3 regions of the Pseudarthrobacter sp. MM222 genome follow, and region 1 is predicted to be linked to each of the others. Evidence: riboswitches for the same ligand, from Rfam matches in the RefSeq annotation. Region 1 holds a riboswitch; each other region holds the start of a gene.
The links. A riboswitch is a leader RNA that binds a small molecule or an ion and turns the genes downstream of it on or off. The one in region 1 is predicted to bind cyclic di-AMP.

Region 1 (2,257 bases):
CGGGGCCGGATGTAGCGGTGAAGCAGAATCACCGACGGCCGGCCCAATATGTCTTGTGGCCCGACGACCGGGTCGTCGCCTTCGGCCACCACACTGGCCTTTCCGGTAAGCACAAGGACGAGCGCCCGGCGGAAGGTGACTACCGCGAGCGGTTCATATCCAGCATTCAGAACGAGAGTGCGCATCCGCATACCTCTTCACGGCCGCACCCGCCAGGGGCACGAGGGCCGGCTGCCCTCTGCATGGTCGGGCTATGGATCGACACCACAAGAGTAAACACCCAAGGGCCGGATCACCGAATTTTTGTCCCGCGACGCCGTGCGTGTCTGCTGGGCGGCGGCGGCCGCAACAGCAAAGAGGACCCCCGCCACTAGGCGGAGGTCCTCTCTGAGTGCTGGAGACCGGTGGTGGCCGATTTCAGCCAATGGCGATTTAGCCGCCGACGCGGATGAAGACCGGGCCGGAACCGACGTTGGCGCTGTACAGTGCGGTGGTTCCGCCGTTCCAGCCGCCGTGGACAGCCATGCCGTTGCCGACGTAAACGGCGATGTGGGCCATGCCGACGCCACCGTTCTTGTAGTACGCGAGGTCGCCCGGGCGAGCCTCAGCGGCGCTCACGGTGCGGCCGAGGGACAGATAGCCGGCCGGCCAGCCGTGGAAGTTGATGCCTGCGGCGGCCAGGGCGTTTGAGGCCAGACGGGTGCAGTCCTGCGACACACCGATCTGGGCGTAGGCGGCGGCAGCGATCGCTGCGCCGCTGCCGCTGGCGACGGAGAGTCCCTGCGTGGTGGCCGAGGCGCCGGCGGCAGCCTCGGTGCCGGTGTTGCCGGCCTTTGAGTCCTGAACCTTGAGGACCGGCTTCGCAGCCTCGACGACCGGAGCCGGTGAGGTGGAAACGGCCGGCTTCTCGTAGGAGATCGCAATGGTGGAGGCGGCCGAAATCGTTGCCGGGGTGCCGGACTGGACTTCGAAGGCCGATGCGGAGGTGGATTCGCGCTGAACGTTGGTCTCGGCAGCGTTGGCTGCGATACCGCTGGTCAGTACGAGGCCTGAAGCGGCCGCGACGACCGCAGCCTGGCGGCCCATCGTGCCAGCGTTGTCGCCGACAGCCTTGGCAATGACAGCAAGCGAGTTGGTCTTGGTGACCTCGGCGCGGTGCCGTGCAGAGTTTGCACGAGTAGTCATTAAGTTCTCTCTTTCGTGATCCTTGGACCGCGCTTTTAGGCGCGGAGTAAGGACGCTCCGGCATCTTGGGGGTACGCCGGATCGCCCCGAAATGGGTTACTTAGCGAAGGGTGTACTGCGAAGACGCGCCAAAAGCGGAGACTGCGTGCAGGTGCGTGGCCTGCGGGCCGGACTCAGCAGAGCTCGAGTCGGCGAAGTGAAATCCATTCCGGGCGCCGGCAAGGGCAACCAGGGTCCTGGATTTCAGCGGGCTCGAAAGAGCCGCGCCAGCGCGGTGACGCGCAGCATTGTGGCGTGAAGACACGAAAGTAGCCTCTCCCAATGCCTACGAGGTGAGCTGTCGGATTCGGATGGGAGTCACCCGGCCGCGCTGCTTCTGGGAAGCTTTGCGACTTAACCCCAAGGTCTTCTTGCGAAGACCAAAATTGGTTCCCCCGCCCCTGCCAGACGATGTCATGCGATAGGACCTTGAGCGGTGGCAGAGTTAGGCAATCCACTCAAGAGCGCCAACTTCGGAGAAGTTGGCGTACCTCAAACGATACAGGACTTGGGACGCAATGTCACATTCAGATCACGGCGTGTCAAAAGAATGCGAGAGTCATCCATCGGCTATTAGAGCCAGCCGGTCGGGTCAACGACGTCGCCGTTAACCATCACTTCAAAGTGCAGGTGGCAGCCCGTGGATGCTCCGGTGGTGCCGCTCATCGCCACAACATCGCCGCGGGAGACCTGCTGGCCAACCTTCACGCTCGATGAAGACAAGTGGTTGTACGTGGTCTCCAGGCCGTTGCCGTGGTCAATTACTACGCGGTTGCCGCCGCCGAAGGGGTGCCAGCCGGTGAACGTGACGGTTCCGCTGGCAGCCGCGTGGACAGCCGTTCCGCATTGCGCGGCGTAATCCTGGCCCCGGTGGAACTCGCCGGAGCCGCCGGTGATGGGACTGACCCGGTAGCCGAACGGCGAAGCCGTCACCATCTTCTCCATGGGTGCGCCGAGGCTCCCGGAGGAGGCGGCGCGGGTGATGCTGCCCACTGACTGGGCGCTCAGCAGCTGCTTGAGTTTTCCGTCGGGG
Region 2 (2,257 bases), 1.7 Mb from region 1:
GCGCTTGCGTCTGTGGACTGCCCGGACTTCCTGACACCCTGCGATGATTGGTGGGTGATTATCGCGAAAACCGTGCTCCTGTTCGTCCTGGCCGCCGCCGCGGAAATCGGTGGCGCCTGGCTGGTGTGGCAGGCGGTGCGGGAGGGCAAGGACTGGTGGTGGGCCGGACTCGGAGTCCTGGCACTGGGGCTCTACGGCTTCGCCGCGACGCTCCAGCCGGACGCGCACTTCGGCCGGATCCTTGCCGCCTATGGAGGCGTGTTCGTGGCGGGGTCCCTGGCCTGGGGGATGGTTTTCGACGGGTTCCGGCCCGACCGCTGGGACATTGCCGGATCGGCCATCTGCCTGGCGGGCGTGGCGGTCATTATGTTTTCCCCGCGAAACGCCGGCTAGGCACATTTTCGGCCGGCGGGAACGGCAAAGGCCGGTGATCCGTTGCCCCCAAGGCAACTGATCACCGGCCTTTTTGCCGCGGGTTGGACCGAGGGCTAACTGCGGTCCCGAGGCTCCGCGTCAGACTTCAGGTCTTGAAACTCCGGCGCGTTAGGCTCCGACGCGGACGAAGGTTACGCCGCCCGTGGCAGTCAGCCAGGAGAGCGGGTGCGCCATAGTTGCGTTAATGCCGTTCATTCCGCCGCTGACGGCCTGTCCGTTGCCCGCGTAAATGGCTACGTGGCCGGACTGAACGATGATGTCGCCCGGCTGGGGAGTCGCAACAACCTTGCCGTACTTCAGGAAAGCGGCCGGGCCGATGTTGCCAACCGGGATGCCGGCTGCTCCGAGGGCCTTTTCAACCATCGCGGTGCAGTCCTGGGTGATCCCGACCTGGCCGTAGGCGGCCGAAAGCAGGGTGGCGTTTGCGCCGCCGGCTGCCGGAGCAGCTGCGGGGGCGGGGGCAGCGGCGGGGGCGGCCGCCTGGACCGTGACTGTTGCCTTCGGGGCGGCAGCAACCTGCGGGGCGATGGCAGGCACAGCCGCAACGGGCTTGGGCTGTTCGACGACGGGCGCCGGGGTGGACACCACGGCCGGACGCTCGAACTTGACCTGAACGGTGGAATCCGCACTGACCGGAGCTGAGAGCTGGTCCTTGACGTCGATGGACGCCGGTGCGGAGTCGCGCTTGATGGGGGCTTCAGCCGCATTTGCCGCCATGGCGCTGCTAAGTACCAGGCCGGACGCGGCGGCAATCACTGCGGCCTGGCGGCCGATGGTGCCTGCGTTGCCCGCAAAAGCGGAGGAAATTGCCGAAAGTCGGCTGGTGGAACCGGCGCTGCGATGGCGCGCGAAAGTGTTGCTTGAAGTCATGGTTGTAGCCTCTCCCAATGCCTGCGAGGTGAGCTGTCGGATTCGGATGGGAGGCACCCGGCCGCAGAGTAGCCCGCGTGGCGGGCCGTGCGGCTTCACCCCAAGACCGGCATATCCGCCGGTCAAAAAGTGGTTTCCCCGTCTCTGCCGGACGTCGATGCGATTTGTCCCCGGGCCGCGGCAGAGTTAGGCAATCGGCAGGGGAGCGCCCGTATCGGAGACAACAGGCACCTATCAAAGGTAACGGGATGATTACGAAAAGTCACATCGAGGTAACGGGCGGAGTCCGGCCCCGGTCCACAGTCGTCCATGGGGATCACGGGCGCCGACATAGGATTAAGCCATCAGCATTCCTTGAAGCGGAGGCTCGAAAAATGACCAGCCACTGTGTTGCCATCTGCCAGCTGAGCGACCAGCCTCAGGAGGATTTTGACGTCAACACAGAGTTGCTGATCCTCGAGGGCGGCACCGTCCGCATCTCCACGTGGGACGCCGAGCCCCGCGACGGAGGTTTCGACGTCCAGATGCTGAACGACCGCACCGATGCCCTCGGTTTCATGGTTGTCAGCGACTGGCAGTTTTTGGACGGCAAGGCGTACGCGGTGGTGGAACGACGGACCAGCGCTAAGGCATAGCGGACTTCCATCACGTCGCGTCGGCCGTGAACTCCAGCTCCGGTCGATGTACGGCAACGTCCGCCAGCACGACGGCGACCGCCTCCCGGACGGGGTCGGTCCCGGCGTCGGGGTCCGAGGGGTGGGCAAGCGCCAGCTTGGCATGGCGGACAAACGCGGGCCAGTCTCCCCCGCCAGCCCGGAGCGCACGGAGCGGCGACAGCAGGGCGGCGCGGCGCAGCCAGATGTCCGGTTCCCGTGCCCAGCGGTCGAGCACACTGTCTGCCCGAACCCTGCCCGGCAGGTCCAACCCCGAAACCAGCGGACCGACGACGTCG
Region 3 (2,257 bases), 190 kb from region 1:
AACGTCATGGCTCAACTGTGGCGGTGGTCCTTATGAGGGCTTTAGCGCAGGGCTGTGCTGGTGCTGTGCAAGTGGAGCGGTGCCGGCCCGTTACGCAGGAACGCCCCGGATCGCGGGGATCCGGGGCGTTCTGTTGCTGCTGCGTAGGGGTAGTGCCTGGCGGCTTAGTACCAGTTGTGCGCGTAGTGGAAGTTCAGGGCTCCGCAGGGAGAGCCGTACCGCTGCTTGACGTAGTTGAGCCCCCAATTGATCTGGGTCCGGTAATTCGTCAGGTAGTCCGCGCCGGCACTGGCCATCTTCTCGGCGGGCAGGGACTGGACCACGCCATAGGCGCCGCTGCTGGCATTCGTGGCGGTGGTCTTCCAGTCGGACTCCTTGGTCCAGAGCTTCGCCAGGCACTGCATCTGGTCGGCGGCCCAACCGTAGGAGCCCAGCTGGGCTGCGGCGTAGGCCTGCGCGCCGGCGGGGTCGTCGACGGCAACGGGCTTCGCCGCTTCCGGCGCCGGCGCCGGCGCAGGCGCAGGAGCGGGCGCTGGTGCCGCGGCCGCCGCAGGAGCGGCGGCAGGCGCGGCTTCGGCAGCGGGCGCCGGCGTTACGGCCGGCTCCTCTTCCGCGGGCAGGGCTTCGACGCTGGCCGGCGACGGCGCTGCCGAAGCTGAGGGTGCGGATGTAGGTGCCTCGGCGCGGACCCGGTCGAAGTCGAGGAGAGCCAACGGGTTGGCCGCGATGCCGGACGCGGCCGAGTTGCCGGCAGTGGTGTGGCTGGACTCCGCGGCCTGTCCGGCCGCGCCAACTCCGAGGAGGACCGCGCAGGCCGTGGCGACCACGGCGGCGCGGCGCCCGGTGTGACCGACGCCCCTGGCAGACCGGGACCATACCGAGACGGGCTTGGCTGACTCGGCGCGGTGGCGCGAATGGGCGCGGCGGGGTTTGCCTGCTGCGCCGTCAGGGCGCGTTTGTACCTTGAATTCAGTCATGATGCCTCTCAACGCCTACGGAGTTAGCTGTCGGGTGCGGATGAGAAATCCGGCCGCACGGATACTCACGTGTCGGCTTAACCCCAAGGGTGCTTGGATGCTGGCTGCCCGGGAACTCTGGGTTCCCCGCCTCTGCCTGGTCCAGCATATTCCGGGACGCGGCAGAGTTTGGCGTCCGTCCGGATATGCGGCTCCAGTTCCGGCCGCACTCTATCGACCGTACAGGAGTTTCACGCTGAAGTCACATTTTGGTAACGGAAGGGTGCGGCGTCGGAGCGTCGTCTTGCGCTTTTGTGGTCGCTGGGGCCGGGGCCGTACGGCGGTACTGAGCTAGGATTCCCGCGGGCCTCCGGGGAGCCGCACGGCAAACTCGGTACGGCCAGGGCGGGAGGTGACTTCGACGGTGCCACCGTGCGCTTCTACAATCGACTGCACAATCGACAGGCCAAGCCCGCTGGTCCCCTCGGCCGTGGGTGCCGCGGCCATGGTTCGAGCCCCGGGTCCGCCCGCCGTCCCGGACCCGACGAACCCGTCAGCCGCCGTCGTCGCCGGGTTTTTCCGGGCGGCATCCGCCCGGGCGAAGCGTGAAAAGACCTGGTTCAGGAATTCGGCGGGGATCCCTTCGCCGTCGTCGGTCACCGTGACCACCGCGCTGCCGTCGGCCGAACGCATCACACCCGTGACCACCGTCGTCCCGGGAGCGGTGTGCTTGCGTGCGTTGGACAGCAGGTTCGCCAGTATCTGGTGGAGCTGAGCGGACTCGCCGCGGACCACCACCGGTTCCTCCGGGAGCTCCAGCCGCCAGGCGTGGTCTGGCGCCATGACCTTTTCGTCGCTGACCGTTTCGATCGCGAGCTGGGTCAGGTCCACGTCGCTGAGTTTGAGCGGCTGTCCTTCGTCCAGGCGGGCCAGCAGCAGGAGGTCCTCCACGAGGGCTGTCATCCGCTCGGACTGGCTTTGCACCCGCGCCAGGGACTTCGCACCGTCGGGCGTGAAGTGCTCGGTCATCCGCATCAGTTCGGTGTAACCGCGGATGGCTGTCAGCGGGGTCCGCAGCTCGTGCGAGGCGTCCGCCACAAACTGGCGCACCTTCATTTCGCTGGTCTGCCGGGCCTCCAGCGCGCTCGAGACGTTGTCCAGCATCTGGTTGAGGGCGTACCCCACGCCCCCCACCTCGGTGCCGGGGTGCGCGGCCGACGCCGGAACGCGCACCGCGAGGGCAACCTCGCCGGCGTCGAGCGGGAGGCGGGAGACCTTGGTAGCCACCTCTGACAGCTGTT

Region 2: another riboswitch for cyclic di-AMP. It lies ahead of OM977_RS10945 (hypothetical protein); the one in region 1 lies ahead of OM977_RS03660 (NlpC/P60 family protein).
Region 3: another riboswitch for cyclic di-AMP. It lies ahead of OM977_RS02805 (hypothetical protein); the one in region 1 lies ahead of OM977_RS03660 (NlpC/P60 family protein).

Annotation. Positions count from the first base shown of each region.
Region 1 is NZ_OX352321.1:763,382-765,638, reverse strand. Features, by position in the region: gene OM977_RS03665 (HNH endonuclease) at 1-185, opposite strand, end outside; gene OM977_RS03660 (NlpC/P60 family protein) at 433-1,185, opposite strand; cyclic di-AMP (ydaO/yuaA leader) riboswitch at 1,494-1,662, opposite strand; gene OM977_RS03655 (M23 family metallopeptidase) at 1,798-2,257, opposite strand, start outside.
Region 2 is NZ_OX352321.1:2,414,741-2,416,997, forward strand. Features, by position in the region: gene OM977_RS10935 (APC family permease) at 1-34, shown strand, start outside; gene OM977_RS10940 (YnfA family protein) at 55-393, shown strand; gene OM977_RS10945 (hypothetical protein) at 544-1,305, opposite strand; cyclic di-AMP (ydaO/yuaA leader) riboswitch at 1,314-1,498, opposite strand; gene OM977_RS10950 (hypothetical protein) at 1,680-1,940, shown strand; gene OM977_RS10955 (DNA alkylation repair protein) at 1,951-2,257, opposite strand, start outside.
Region 3 is NZ_OX352321.1:576,051-578,307, forward strand. Features, by position in the region: gene OM977_RS02800 (glycosyltransferase) at 1-8, opposite strand, end outside; gene OM977_RS02805 (hypothetical protein) at 165-977, opposite strand; cyclic di-AMP (ydaO/yuaA leader) riboswitch at 976-1,134, opposite strand; gene OM977_RS02810 (HAMP domain-containing sensor histidine kinase) at 1,308-2,257, opposite strand, start outside.